Regions from separate parts of the Phyllobacterium zundukense genome, predicted to be linked through region 2. Evidence: predicted binding sites of a transcription regulator. Region 2 holds the regulator's gene; each other region holds the start of a gene.
The links. The regulator PhoB, encoded in region 2, activates phosphate uptake and scavenging genes when phosphate is short. The targets are predictions, from matches to a motif close to TGTCATNNANCTGTCAT.
Positions count from the first base shown of each region.

Region 1 (3,134 bases), 690 kb from region 2:
TGCCTGGCGGGTCCCAATTCAGAGGGCTCAAAGAGCGATCTGTGCAAATAGCAGTTCCGGTCAGGCTTTGCGGCGAATGACTGAAATCCAGGCGAAGCCGCGATAAAGCCGCTGGGCTTCGGTTTCTGTTTTAGACTCGACCGCAATCACATCAGCCACGTCGAACAGATCGTTGCGAGGGGTGACGTGGTACCATTCGAGCCATGTATAGAGTGCGGTTTTGCTGAAGCCGGGCAAATCTCTCAAATCGCCGAAATCGACGACGTGCAGTGCGCCGCCGGGTGTGAGATGGCTCACGGCTTCGCGCATCACCGCCTGCCATTGCGGGATCATGGACACGGCGTATGAGATGAAAATCCGGTCGAACTGGCGCCGCCCGAAAAGTGCTTCCGGGTCGAAATCCGCGGCATCGGCATAGGCGAGGTGCGCGCGTTTGCCAAGCCCTGCCGCAGCGATCTTCTTACGAGCCGTGGCGAGCATTTCATTCGAGATATCAATGCCGTAGAGCGAAGTCTTGGGATAGGCCTCTCCGGCCAGCACCAGATTGCGGCCGGTACCGCAGCCGATTTCAAGAATGCTGCCTCTTTCCGGCGGATTGAGGCCCGCGATCATCGGATCACGGCCGAGGAGGTAATATTTGCGCGTGGCATCATAGAAATGGCGCTGATGCCGATAGACCCGATCCATCAGCCGCCCATGTTCAATCTTGGCAAACATCGAGATCAGTCCTTGAGCAGATAAAGGTGAAACCCGCCATAAATCGATGAGCGGTCGCGATCGTGAAGCGCGAGGGATGCCTCTTCCTGGTAATCCCAGCGCTCCAGCAGGGCATCGTCGATGCGGCCTGGCAGGATGGTCGGTTCAGCTGCTGTGCGGAAAATGACGCGCGCGCCGGGCGCTGCGGTCCGGCTGATCTCACTCCAGAGCTCACCCAGCTGCGTATCGTTCATCCAGTCCTGCGCATCCAGAAGGATGAACCGGTCGACAGATGCACTGGGCTTGGCGGCGAGAAATTCGGTCAGGGATGCATTGACCACGCTCATTCGCCCGGCGCGGTCGCGCACGGTGGCAAAATTGCTGCGGGACAGATAGGGCGGCAAGGGGCCGGTTTCGGCGTTGTCGCTGTAGCCACGCCCGAATGCCTGCCAGGCAAAATAGTTTTCCGAAAGCGGGAAGCCGCAGGCAAGTTTCTCCAGGCGGCCACGCAGGACTTGCGCCATATTACCATTTCCGGCGGTCGCCAGCGCGTCGTACTGCTGCGGCGGAATGCCGAGGCCGAACAGCGAGGATTTGCGCTTCGTTGCCCAGCGGATCATCCGCTTGTCGAAAAGTGGGGCGAGGGAGCGGTCGAAATAGGCGCGCTGCTCTTCCATGGTAGATGCCTTGAGGAGGTCGCGCGGATCAATGCCATAGAGCTTTGCCACGCGATGTCCCATACCGATAAACACGCCGAGCAGGCCGTGACGATAGAGGTCGCGCGAGAAGATGGTGATGCGGCGCCGGCCGGACAACATGCGCTTTTCCCAATAGGCGCGGCTGGTCGCATCCAGATGCGGCTGGATGAAGCGCTCATAGGCAGCAAGGTTGGTCTTGTCGTCGGCTGTGCCATAAAAGCGGTAGAAGGCATCGTAATTGGGCAGGTTGGCAACCGCAGCCAGTTTAAGCCGGTTGAAGGCAACATGGGCCGTATTGAGATCGACGGCCTCGACGCTCGCCGGATCCGCAGTCAGATATGACATCGCGTTGCAACCGCCGGATGCGATGGTGACAATGCGATGGCCGGCGCGGATCTGCAGCGCTTCCATATCCACTTCGGGATCTTCCCAGATTTGCGGATAGACCAATCCCTTGAAGACGTGAGCGAAAAGGCGCTCGGATAATCCAGCCCGCGACAGAAGCCTGTTTTGACGAACAGCCTTGTTGAGCTTCTCGTTGCGCGGAAGAGGGGTACTTCTGGATTGTCTAGCAAGCGGCATCTAATCGAATCCCCTTTGTTGGAAATTCCTACCCGCCTACCATCCCGATGTAACAAATGGGTGACGTTGAAGGTTGAAGAACTTCGCGAGTTGATTCAACTCCTACGGGCAAATGCTTGATCAACCTCGTTCGCGCTATGTGACAGTCTTGCGATGAAAAGTAATCGAATTCCCGTAATTCCTTGTTTTTTCCGCTTTTCCGGCTGGCAGTTAACTGAGATCGTTGATCTTGCGATTGACGGTGCGCAGGACTTCAATCGCGTTCAAAAGTTCCTTTTCATCCACATCCTGGAGGATTTCAGCGCGAAGGGCTTGAGCCAGCCGATTGACTTCCTCGGCGAGATCGAGGCCGAGCGCGGTTATGACAATCTGTTTGGCGCGCCGGTCTCCCTCGACCGCGCGGCGCTCGATCAAGCCCTGCTTCTCGAGACCGTCGAGCAAGCGCACCATGGTTGGTGTTTCAATTTCGAGTTCTTCCGCCAGTTCTTTCTGGTTGAGTACTCCAAGGCGGCTCAAAAGCACGAGCGTTTTTGCCCGTGCCAGGGTCAAGCCGAGCTTCTTGACGCGGGCGTCAAAGAGGGTGCGCAGCTTGCGGCTGGCTTTGCCGAGCTCATCGACGAACAGGTTATGCGGTGTTTGATGGGGCATATCGTAGCTATAGCGTCAGCGCAGCTCGAGCCGCAACAACTCATCGTCGTAGGATTGGCCGTCAATGCGCAACGAGTCCTTTTCGAAGCCGTAGACAGTAAAGCCGAGGCTGAGATAAAGCGTTCGCGCCGACACGTTCGCCGCGGTGACTATGGCGTTCAGCGTGTCGACATGAAGGCAGGCGTGATCGATAACAGCCTGTGTCAATCGTTTTCCGAGGTTATGGCCACGCCATTCCGGATCAACAAAGACGCCCCAGAGCGACCCTTTGTGTCTCTCCTTCAGCGTAGCGTTAATCGCGAAACCCGCCACGCCGACAAGTTTTTCATCGGCGAAGGCACCAAAAACCGCATTCGGCCTAGCGTCGAGACGCCGGCGGACCTCCTCTACGCTGCGATCCACTTCCTCCTCGTAGCTTGAACCGAACGCCTCCGGCACGGTGCGCAAGCCACGCAGCCGCAGTGCCTGGAAGCTTTCGGCGTCACTCCCAATGAGCATTCTGACAGGAAT
Region 1 is NZ_CP017940.1:990,215-993,348, forward strand. It holds gene BLM14_RS04785 (Tle-like phospholipase domain-containing protein) at 1-51, shown strand, start outside; gene BLM14_RS04790 (class I SAM-dependent methyltransferase) at 61-717, opposite strand; gene BLM14_RS04795 (BtaA family protein) at 723-1,976, opposite strand; gene BLM14_RS04800 (MarR family winged helix-turn-helix transcriptional regulator) at 2,187-2,624, opposite strand; gene BLM14_RS04805 (GNAT family N-acetyltransferase) at 2,640-3,134, opposite strand, start outside.
Region 1: BLM14_RS04795 (BtaA family protein) is a predicted target of PhoB. The motif match lies at 2,026-2,042, and genes of this name have one in related genera.

Region 2 (3,134 bases):
AGAAGCCTAACCCCTTTCCGAAGTCCATCTTCGAAAATGTCGCCTACGGCCCGCGTATTCACGGCCTCGCCAAGAATCGCCAGCAGCTCGAGGAAATCGTTGAGAAGAGCTTGCGCCGCGCCAGCCTGTTCGACGAGGTGAAGGATCGCTTGCACGAGGCGGGAACCGGTCTGTCCGGTGGTCAGCAGCAGCGCCTTTGCATTGCGCGCGCCATCGCCGTCAGCCCGGAAGTCATTTTGATGGATGAACCGTGCTCGGCGCTTGATCCTATTGCTACAGCCAAGGTCGAAGAACTGATTGACGAATTGCGCCAGAACTACACGATCGTCATCGTGACGCATTCGATGCAGCAGGCAGCCCGTGTTTCGCAGCGGACAGCCATGTTCCATCTCGGCAATCTGGTAGAGGTGGGCGATACGGAAATGATGTTCACCAATCCGTCAGAAAAGCGAACACAAGACTATATCACCGGGCGCTTCGGCTGATTGAGTATTCAAATTGTTACTGCGTCCTTTGTGCGTTCGTTAAGACGCTCGTCGCAGTGAGGAAACGAGGGTAAGAACATGACCGAACAGCAGGCCCAGCATACTGTGCGTTCCTACGACGATGAACTGAAGTTCCTGACGCACAAGATCGCAGAGATGGGCGGTCATGCGGAACGGATGGTCGAACAGGCGGTCACCGCGATGGTCAATTCCGACAACGCGCTGGCACAGCGCGTGATTTCGGACGATCTGATCCTCGATGCCGGTCAACGGGAAATCGATGAAAAGGCCATTACCATCATTGGCAAGCGTCAGCCGATGGCTATCGATCTGCGCGAGATCATCGGCACGATCCGTATTTCCTCGGATCTCGAGCGCATCGGCGATCTCGGCAAAAACATCGCCAAGCGGGTCGTTGCCGTTACCGATACCCGGCAGACGCTGTCGGTTTATCGCGGTCTGCAGACTATCGCCGAACTGGCCCTGACGCAGCTCAAGGATGTGCTGGATGCCTATGCGACACGTTCTGTCCAGCAGGTAAACATTGTGCGTGAACGCGATGACGAGATCGACGCGCTCTATACCTCGCTGTTCCGCGAACTACTGACCTACATGATGGAAGATCCGCGCAACATCTCGGCTTGCACGCACCTTCTGTTCTGCGCCAAGAACATCGAGCGTATTGGCGACCACGCTACCAATATTGCCGAGACCGTCTATTACATCGTCACCGGTTCGCAATTGCCGGCCGAGCGACCGAAGGAAGACCAGACTCACAGCATCGTCGTCGACGAAGCCAGACAATCGTAATCCAGGATAGAACGAGCCATGGCGATAGCCCCCAAAATCACCGTTGTGGAGGACGAGGAAGCTTTGAGCGTCCTTCTCCGGTACAATCTTGAAGCTGAAGGCTATATTGTTGAGACGATCACGCGCGGCGACGAAGCGGAAATTGCGTTGCGCGAGAAGGTGCCGGATCTTCTGATCCTTGACTGGATGCTGCCCGGTCTTTCCGGCATCGAGCTTTGCCGGCGCCTCCGAGCCCGGCGCGAGACGGAAATCCTGCCGATCATCATGCTGACGGCACGCGGTGAGGAAAGCGAGCGGGTGCGGGGTCTGGCGACCGGTGCGGACGACTATATGGTCAAGCCGTTCTCGACGCCGGAGCTTCTCGCCCGCATCAAGGCGATGCTACGCCGCGTCAATCCGAGTCTTCTTTCGCATGTTCTGAGCTTCGGCGACCTGAAGCTCGACCGTGAGCAGCACCGCGTATTCCGCAAGGAACGTGAACTGAAGCTCGGGCCGACGGAATTCCGCCTATTGGAATTCCTGATGCAGTCGCCGGGACGGGTGTTCTCACGCGGCCAGCTGCTCGACAATGTCTGGGGCGCGGATATCTATGTCGATGACCGCACGGTCGACGTGCATGTCGGACGGCTGCGCAAGGCGATCAATATTGGCCGTTCGATCGACCCGATCCGCACCGTACGCGGCGCCGGGTATTCGTTCGGCTGAGCGTTCAGTGCTTACGCGAGAGTTCGCGGGTCGCGGTCTCGATGCCTGAAAGGGTAAGCGGATACATCCGCTGCGCGAAAATTCCGCGGATCATGGACGTCGATGCCGTGTAGTTCCAATAGGCTTCCTTGGTGGGATTGAGCCAGACCGTATTCTTCCATTGGTCGAGCACACGTGTGAGCCAGACAGCACCGGCTTCCTCGTTCCAGTGTTCGACGGAACCCCCAGAATGCGAGACTTCATAGGGCGCCATCGCCGCGTCACCGACGAAGATCACCTTGTAGTCCGATCCATATTTATGGATGACATCCTGCGTCGGGATGCTTTCGGTATAGCGGCGGCGGTTGTCCTTCCACACAGCCTCATAAAGGCAATTATGGAAGTAGAAATACTCCATGTGCTTGAACTCGGAGCGCACGGCTGAGAACAGCTCTTCGGCGATCTTGATATGCTCGTCCATGGAACCGCCGACATCAAAGAACATCAGCAGCTTGACATGATTGCGCCGCTCCGGCCGGATCTGCACATCCAGATAGCCGTGTTCCGCGGTGGATCTGATTGTTCCCGAGAGATCCAGTTCGTCCTCGGCGCCCTCGCGCACCCAGCGCCGCAGTCGCTTCAGTGCAACCTTGATGTTGCGCGTGCCGAGCTCAACACTGTCATCGAAGTTCTTGAACTCCCGCTTGTCCCAGACCTTGACTGCCCGGTGATGGCGGCTTTCGTCCTGGCCGATCCGCACGCCTTCCGCGTTATAGCCATAGGCGCCGAAGGGTGACGTGCCTGCCGTACCGATCCATTTCGACCCACCCTGATGACGGCCCTGCTGTTCCTCGAGGCGCTGACGCAGGGTTTCCATCAGCTTGTCGAAGCCGCCAAGTGCTTCGATCAGTTTTTTCTCTTCCTCGGTCAGGTGTTTTTCCGCCAGTCGCCGCAGCCATTCCTCCGGAAGATTGGCCACGTCGACGGCACCTTCGCCATGCAAGGCTTCGATGCCCTTGAAGACATGGCCGAAAACCTGGTCGAAGCGGTCCATGTGCCGCTCGTCCTTCACCAGCGCGGAGCGGGCGAGATAGTAGAACCCTTCAACGTCATAGGTCACGAGCCCCGCATCCATCCCCTCGAGCAGCGTCAGAT
Region 2 is NZ_CP017940.1:297,086-300,219, forward strand. It holds gene pstB (phosphate ABC transporter ATP-binding protein PstB) at 1-485, shown strand, start outside; gene phoU (phosphate signaling complex protein PhoU) at 564-1,295, shown strand; gene phoB (phosphate regulon transcriptional regulator PhoB) at 1,314-2,000, shown strand; gene BLM14_RS01460 (vWA domain-containing protein) at 2,005-3,134, opposite strand, start outside.

Region 3 (3,134 bases), on a different replicon from region 2:
CCACTGGTGGCGCGTCCCTTCCGCTCCAGCCGTGTCGCATAAATTGCTCGCGAAACTCGGACTTGTGCGCCTGACTTGTGCGATAGAAATTTCTCTGAAAAATCAGCGGTTCCGATTTCGTAGCGGGTTTCAGGATTTGTGCGAACCCTAGCCCCCTCTATTTTAGTATTGATATTGGTCGTGCTATCAGAATCGCCCACCTTGGTCGGTTCGGGGTCTGAGTAGCAACGGAACAGAAACCCTACATAAGTAGGTGGTGGTCGGCTCCTGCGGTATCGCTACAATGAGTTGCCAACGGCTATTCCGTTCGCTCCTGGCCCCGTGTGCGATGGTTTAGCATCCTCAGAATTGCGATCCTCGTACCTGGATCGTAACGTGCTGAGCCATGTCGCAAAGAGAACCGCTGGCGAATCCTCAGATGCGGCCTCATCGTACAGCGCGATATAGTTCGGACCTTTCAGTCGCAAATTGTGGTCCAACTCGATGAGATCTCCTTTGCGAAGGATTTCTTCAATCACCTTGATCGGTGCCACCAAAGCACCTTGTCCACCGAGGGAGGCTTCGAGCGCGATGTAGAAGTGAGGAAAGCTCCGTGCATGAGAAGCTAGATGGATGGGAGCCGCGGCCGACAGCAGCCATTCTTCCAATTCACCAGGTCGAGTATCGGCTTTCAAGAGTGGAAATTTCCCGATGATTTCTCTGGGAAGCTCCCCAGCATACGCGTCGATAAGGTCTGGACGGCACACAAGACCAAGTTCCTCTCGAAAGAACGGTACCGATTTCAAATGGGGAGGGACGGCCCCGCCGCGTCGAATGGCCAGATCGAACGGCATCTCGTGCCAGTTTTCCGTTGTATGGGTTTGCCGGACGCGCACCCGAATGGATTCATTAAGCGCTTGGAAGTCGGGCAGCTTCGGCAGCAGCCAACGCATGGCGAACGTGGCCGGTGCGATCACCCTCAGAGGTGTGGTGTCAGCATTGACACTGAACGTCCCCAATGACTGAAAGATCAGCTTCAGCGCCATACCGACGTTATCGGCCAATTGCTGGGCTGCCGGCGTAGGAACCATCGAGCGCCGGTTTTCAGCGAACAGTCGTTCGCCAATCCAGATTTCAAGCGCTCCAATCTGCTTGCTGACAGCACTGTGTGTCACGAACAGTTCCTCAGCGGCAGCCGTTACGCTGCCGGTCCGCACGACGCTCTCGAACGCTACAAGCGCTTTCAATGGTGGAAGACGTTGCTGCATTCTGTTCCATTCTCTCACATAATAACGGAAGTAAAGTCGTTTTACTCTACGATGATAAAAAAGAATAATGCGGATTAGAGAAAGTAATAATCGACAGTAATCGTAAAAACTCATCACTATATGAGTTTTTCATGACAGTTTTATAACGAATGGTCGGCCATGCTATTGAAATCTTCTGCTAACCCCGAAAATCGTCCTTCGCTCCACATCAATGGTAGAACCTATCGCTGGCCGGTCAAGCCGGTCGTCGTTGTGTGTTTCGACGGGTGCGATCTGGCTTATCTGGATGCCGCCAGCACGGCAGGTCGAATCCCTACGATCGACAGGATGCGTCGCGAGGGCTTCGGTTCGACAGCGCTCGCCGCCATGCCGACTTTCACCAATCCGAACAACATCTCAATCGTTTGTGGGGCGCCGCCGGCGATACACGGCGTCTCCGGTAACTACTACATCGATCGTGAAACCGGCCGTGAAATCATGATGGTCGACGCCACGCCGATGCGCGCCGAAACGATCCTGGGCCGCTTCTCCCAGGACGGCGCAAGAGTGGCGATCGTCACGGCCAAGGACAAGTTGCGCAAGGCGCTCGCCTACAATCTTCAGGGCATTGCCTTCTCGGCCGAGAAGGCGCCCGAAAGCACGATGGGCGAACACGGCATAGACAATGTGCCTGAACTGATGGGTCGCTCGACACCGGATCAGTACTCTGCGGAGCTGTCACTTTACGTCCTTGATGCCGGCATCAAACTGCTGGCCGAGCGCACCCCCGAACTCATCTACCTGTCCTTGTCCGACTATGTGCAGCACAAGCACGCGCCGGGAACGCCGGAGGCCGATGACTTCATGGAGGCCGTCGACAAGCGCATTGCCGCTCTGCTGGCTAATGGGGCCGTTGTCGGCATCGTCGCCGATCACGGCATGAACGACATGTCGACATCGACGGGTGAGCCCAATGTCATCTATCTTGGTGATCTGCTTGACGCCGAATACGGAGAGGGAAGCACCCGCGTAATCTGCCCGATTGCTGATCCATACGTTCGGCATCATGGCGCATTGGGCGGGTTCGTGCGCGTCCACCTCAAGCGGCAGGGACTGGCTCCTGAACAGGTCGCCGCTTTCATTCGCGCTTGGCCGGGCATCGAAGAGGTGCTGGTACGCGCTGATGTCTGTAGGCGCTTCGAACTCCCGGAGGACAAGGAAGGGGATGTCGCAGTTATCGGTCTGCGCGGCGTCGCACTTGGCGCCCGTGCGGTCGATCACGATCTGACGGCTCTGGCTGGCGAACGTCTACGATCACATGGTGGGCTCGCCGAGCAGAACGTGCCGTTCATTCTCTCGCACCCCCTGCGTGCTGACCACATGGAGCGCGCTCGCACCTCGGCGCTGCGCAATTTCGACATCTTCGACTTTGCCCTGAACGGAGTGGAGGTCTGAATGCGCCGCGTTGTCGCCGTTATACTGGATGGCCTAAGGCGCGATTTTGTGCGCGAGGATACCACCCCCAATCTCCTTCAGTTGCGAGAAAGCTCCGAGTGGTTTGCGGCGCATCGAAGCGTGACGCCTTCGGTGACACGAGTTTGCTCCTCGAGTTTTACCACCGGATGTTCACCCGCGCAGCACGGCCTGGAGGGAAACTCTTTGGCACTGCTGGAGCAAGATCGTTTCGTCATCCATGATGCCGGACATCCGGATTTTCTGCAGCACCGCCGCCACGTCGTCGGCACGTCGCTCGACCGACCAGGGCTGGCGGAACTCCTGAAGGAGCGCGACGGCACTATCGTCTATTCCAATGTTTCGCCGGGGGCCGCCTACGCACATGATCCGGATGGTAATGGCTACGTCTATCATCGGGCAGGCTCTTTCGGGCCGGAACGCAAGCCCGAGCCA
Region 3 is NZ_CP017943.1:189,419-192,552, forward strand. It holds gene BLM14_RS26585 (LysR family transcriptional regulator) at 279-1,247, opposite strand; gene phnA (phosphonoacetate hydrolase) at 1,407-2,681, shown strand; gene BLM14_RS26595 (alkaline phosphatase family protein) at 2,682-3,134, shown strand, end outside.
Region 3: phnA (phosphonoacetate hydrolase) is a predicted target of PhoB. The motif match lies at 1,379-1,395, and genes of this name have one in related genera.

Region 4 (3,134 bases), 820 kb from region 2:
ATGACATAGACTTTGCCATTGACGCCGTTCGGGCCAATATCTTCAGGGCGATCCATTTTCGTTGCACCGAGCAAATCACCGGCGCGGCGGGTTTCGATCAGGACATCGGCTTGTGAGTGGAAGCCATTGGCTTCGGTCAGCGGGCCCTCACCAAAGACAACCGGCAGCCAGGCGATGGTGCCGTCGACATCGAATTTGGCGACATAGAGCGTGCCTTCATCGAGGAGATCGAGATTGGCGGCGCGGTCATCCGGATTGAACTTACCCTTGGTGACGAATTTATAGACATAATCGAAACGCTCATCATCGCCGAGATAGAAGACGACACGGCCATCCTTGGCGACGATGGAATCAGCACCCTCGTGCTTGAAACGGCCCATGGCAGTACGTTTCTTCGGAATGGAATTGGGATCGTTCACATCGATCTCGACCACCCAGCCAAAACGGTTGGCCTCGTTCGGGTCCTTCGACACATCGAAGCGCTCATGGAAATTGCCCCAGTCGTAGACGCCTTCCGGGATGCCCATGCGCTTGTAATTGGCGGCCTCCTTGCTGTCCTCGGGCAGTTTGCCGAGGAAATAGCCGTGAATATTTTCTTCGCCCGAAACGTAGGTACCCCAGGGTGTGACGCCGCCCGAACAATTGTTGATCATGCCGAAGACTTTCTTGCCGGACGAATCGGCATTGGTCTTGACGCGGTCATGCCCGGCAACGGGGCCGGAAAGCTGCATTTCCGTGTTCGCGGTGATGCGGCGGTTGAGCTTGCCGTCCTTGACGACCTGCCACTTGCCATCGACCTTCTTGATCTCGACGACGGTGCCGCCATGGGCAGCCATTTCGATATCGACACGCTTCTGGTCAGCCGGTGAAACCTCAAGCTTGCCCTCGACAACCTTGACGATGCCGGGGAACATCAAATGTTCATTGGTGTACTCATGGTTGACGACGAGGATGCCGTGCTCAGAGGAACCGTCGATCGGAATGTAGCCGACATAATCATTGTTGTAGCCGAACTGCTTGGCCTGGCTTTCCGGCGTCTGATTCAAGGGATCGAACTCCGGCGAATCCGGAAACAGGCCATCGCCCCAGCGCAGGAGCACATCGGCATCGTAGCCGGCAGCGACATGGTGTTTCTCGTCAATACCTGCCTCGACTTCCTCGAAAGTGAAGGCCGATTTGCTCTCGGCACGCGCGTCGTCGGCGAGCATCAGCGCCATCGGGCTGACGGTTGCGGCAATGGCGGAAACGGCAAGCGAGCCCTTCAGGAACCCGCGGCGCGAAAACCGCGCGGCAATGAGTTCGCCCATGGTGGCATTGTCGGTCGGGTTGTGGCCGGGACCGTCATTTTCCTCGAGAAGGCTTGTGCGGAATGTCTGAGATTGGTCGTTCATGGCGTTTACCTCTGGCTATCTGGCTGGGAGAACGGATTTCAACCGTATCGACCCGCTATGACGGCAGAGTAACAGTATGATGACAGTTTCCCTTGTTTCTTCCTACCTGCGATAGTTCATGCAGCCGCGATCAGCCCGCCATAGATATCGAGATCGACATTGCCACCGGAAAGAACCACCGCAACGGTCTTGCCCCTGATATCCACTTCGCCCGTTGCCAAAGCTGCAAGCGCCACGCAGCCGCCAGGCTCCACAATCAATTTCAGATAGTTGGCGGCATCGCGCATGGCGGCCCTGACCGCGTTGTCGGAAACGGCTATGCCGCCTGCTAGATTGTGTTTGTTGATCGGGAAGGTCAGAACACCCGGCTGCGGCGTCAGGATCGCATCGCAGATCGAACGATGGCCGCTCTCGTTGCTTACGCGTTCGCCGGCAATGAGCGAGCGGCGCAGATCATCGAAATTTTCCGGCTCAACGCCCCAGATGCGCGTCTGCGGCGAGCCCGCCTTTACCGCAACCGAAATACCACTGATCAGACCACCGCCGCCGCTTGGCACGAAGACATCGTCAAGCGTCAGTCCACGTTCCCTGGCCTCCGCGATCAGCTCAAGACCGATCGTACCCTGCCCTGCCATGATGGAAGGATCGTCATAGGGTGGCACCAGAACCATGCCGCGCTCTTCGATGTATGGTACCGCCACGGCCTCGCGGCTTTCACTGTAACGGTCAAAGAGAACAACTTCCGCGCCGTAGGACCGCGTATTGGCGATCTTGGTCTGCGGTGCATCGCTCGGCATGATGATGACGGCCTTGATGCCGAAAAGCCGGGCGGAACTGGCGACACCCTGCGCATGGTTACCCGAGGAAAACGCCACGATGCCACGCTCACGCTCCTGCGGGGTGAACTGGCTGATGCGGTTATAGGCGCCGCGAAACTTGAACGAGCCGGTGCGCTGCAGGCATTCCGGCTTGAACAGGATGCGAGCATCGTATCGGGCGTTCAAGGCTTCGGATTCGATCAGCCGGGTGCGTACAAGCTGGCCCTCAAGCCGCGTCGCGGCAGCCTCCACATCGGCTATTCCAACGGCAAAACCCTGACTGTCCATGCGGCCCTCGCTTCAACGCTATGATCATAGCGAATTGATAGCACCATGAATGGCTTCAAGCATCCAAATCATTGTCATCATGGCAATTGACGGCGGACGCTTCACGCCGGCGCGGAATTCTCCCGATGCGCTAGAAACTGCGGCAGTTCCGCTATCGAGCCAAGAATGGCATCGCTGAGCGGGCCGAGATCGTCGAGGGTGCTGTTCCCAGAGAGGACGCCAACAGCAAGGCCGGCGCCCGCAGCATGGGCCATCTCAAGATCATGGGCATTGTCGCCCACCATGGCGATGGCAGCAGGCGCCAGACCAGTATTCGCGGCAAAAAGATGCAGCTGATCGGCATGCGGCTTGGCGCGCGCCACGGAATCATAGCCGATGATGACGGTGAACAATGATGTCAGGCCAAGCGCTTCGGCTGTCGCCCGCGCACCGGCTTCCGAATCGTTGGTGGCGATGCCGAGGACAAAACCCTGCTTGACCAGCGCCTCCAGCGTTACATGCAGGCCCTCGATGCCGACGGCGCGGCGCGAGCCTTCGCGCACGGCATAGTCATCATAGTCACGGATACGCGCCCGCTTTTCTTCGAGCGTCAGTTCCGGGTGCCAGAGATCGACAATGTCGTGAATGGTTCCGGCAG
Region 4 is NZ_CP017940.1:3,430,896-3,434,029, forward strand. It holds gene BLM14_RS17160 (PhoX family protein) at 1-1,391, opposite strand, end outside; gene BLM14_RS17165 (threonine ammonia-lyase) at 1,508-2,497, opposite strand; gene BLM14_RS17170 (HAD family hydrolase) at 2,599-3,134, opposite strand, start outside.
Region 4: BLM14_RS17160 (PhoX family protein) is a predicted target of PhoB. The motif match lies at 1,460-1,476, and genes of this name have one in related genera.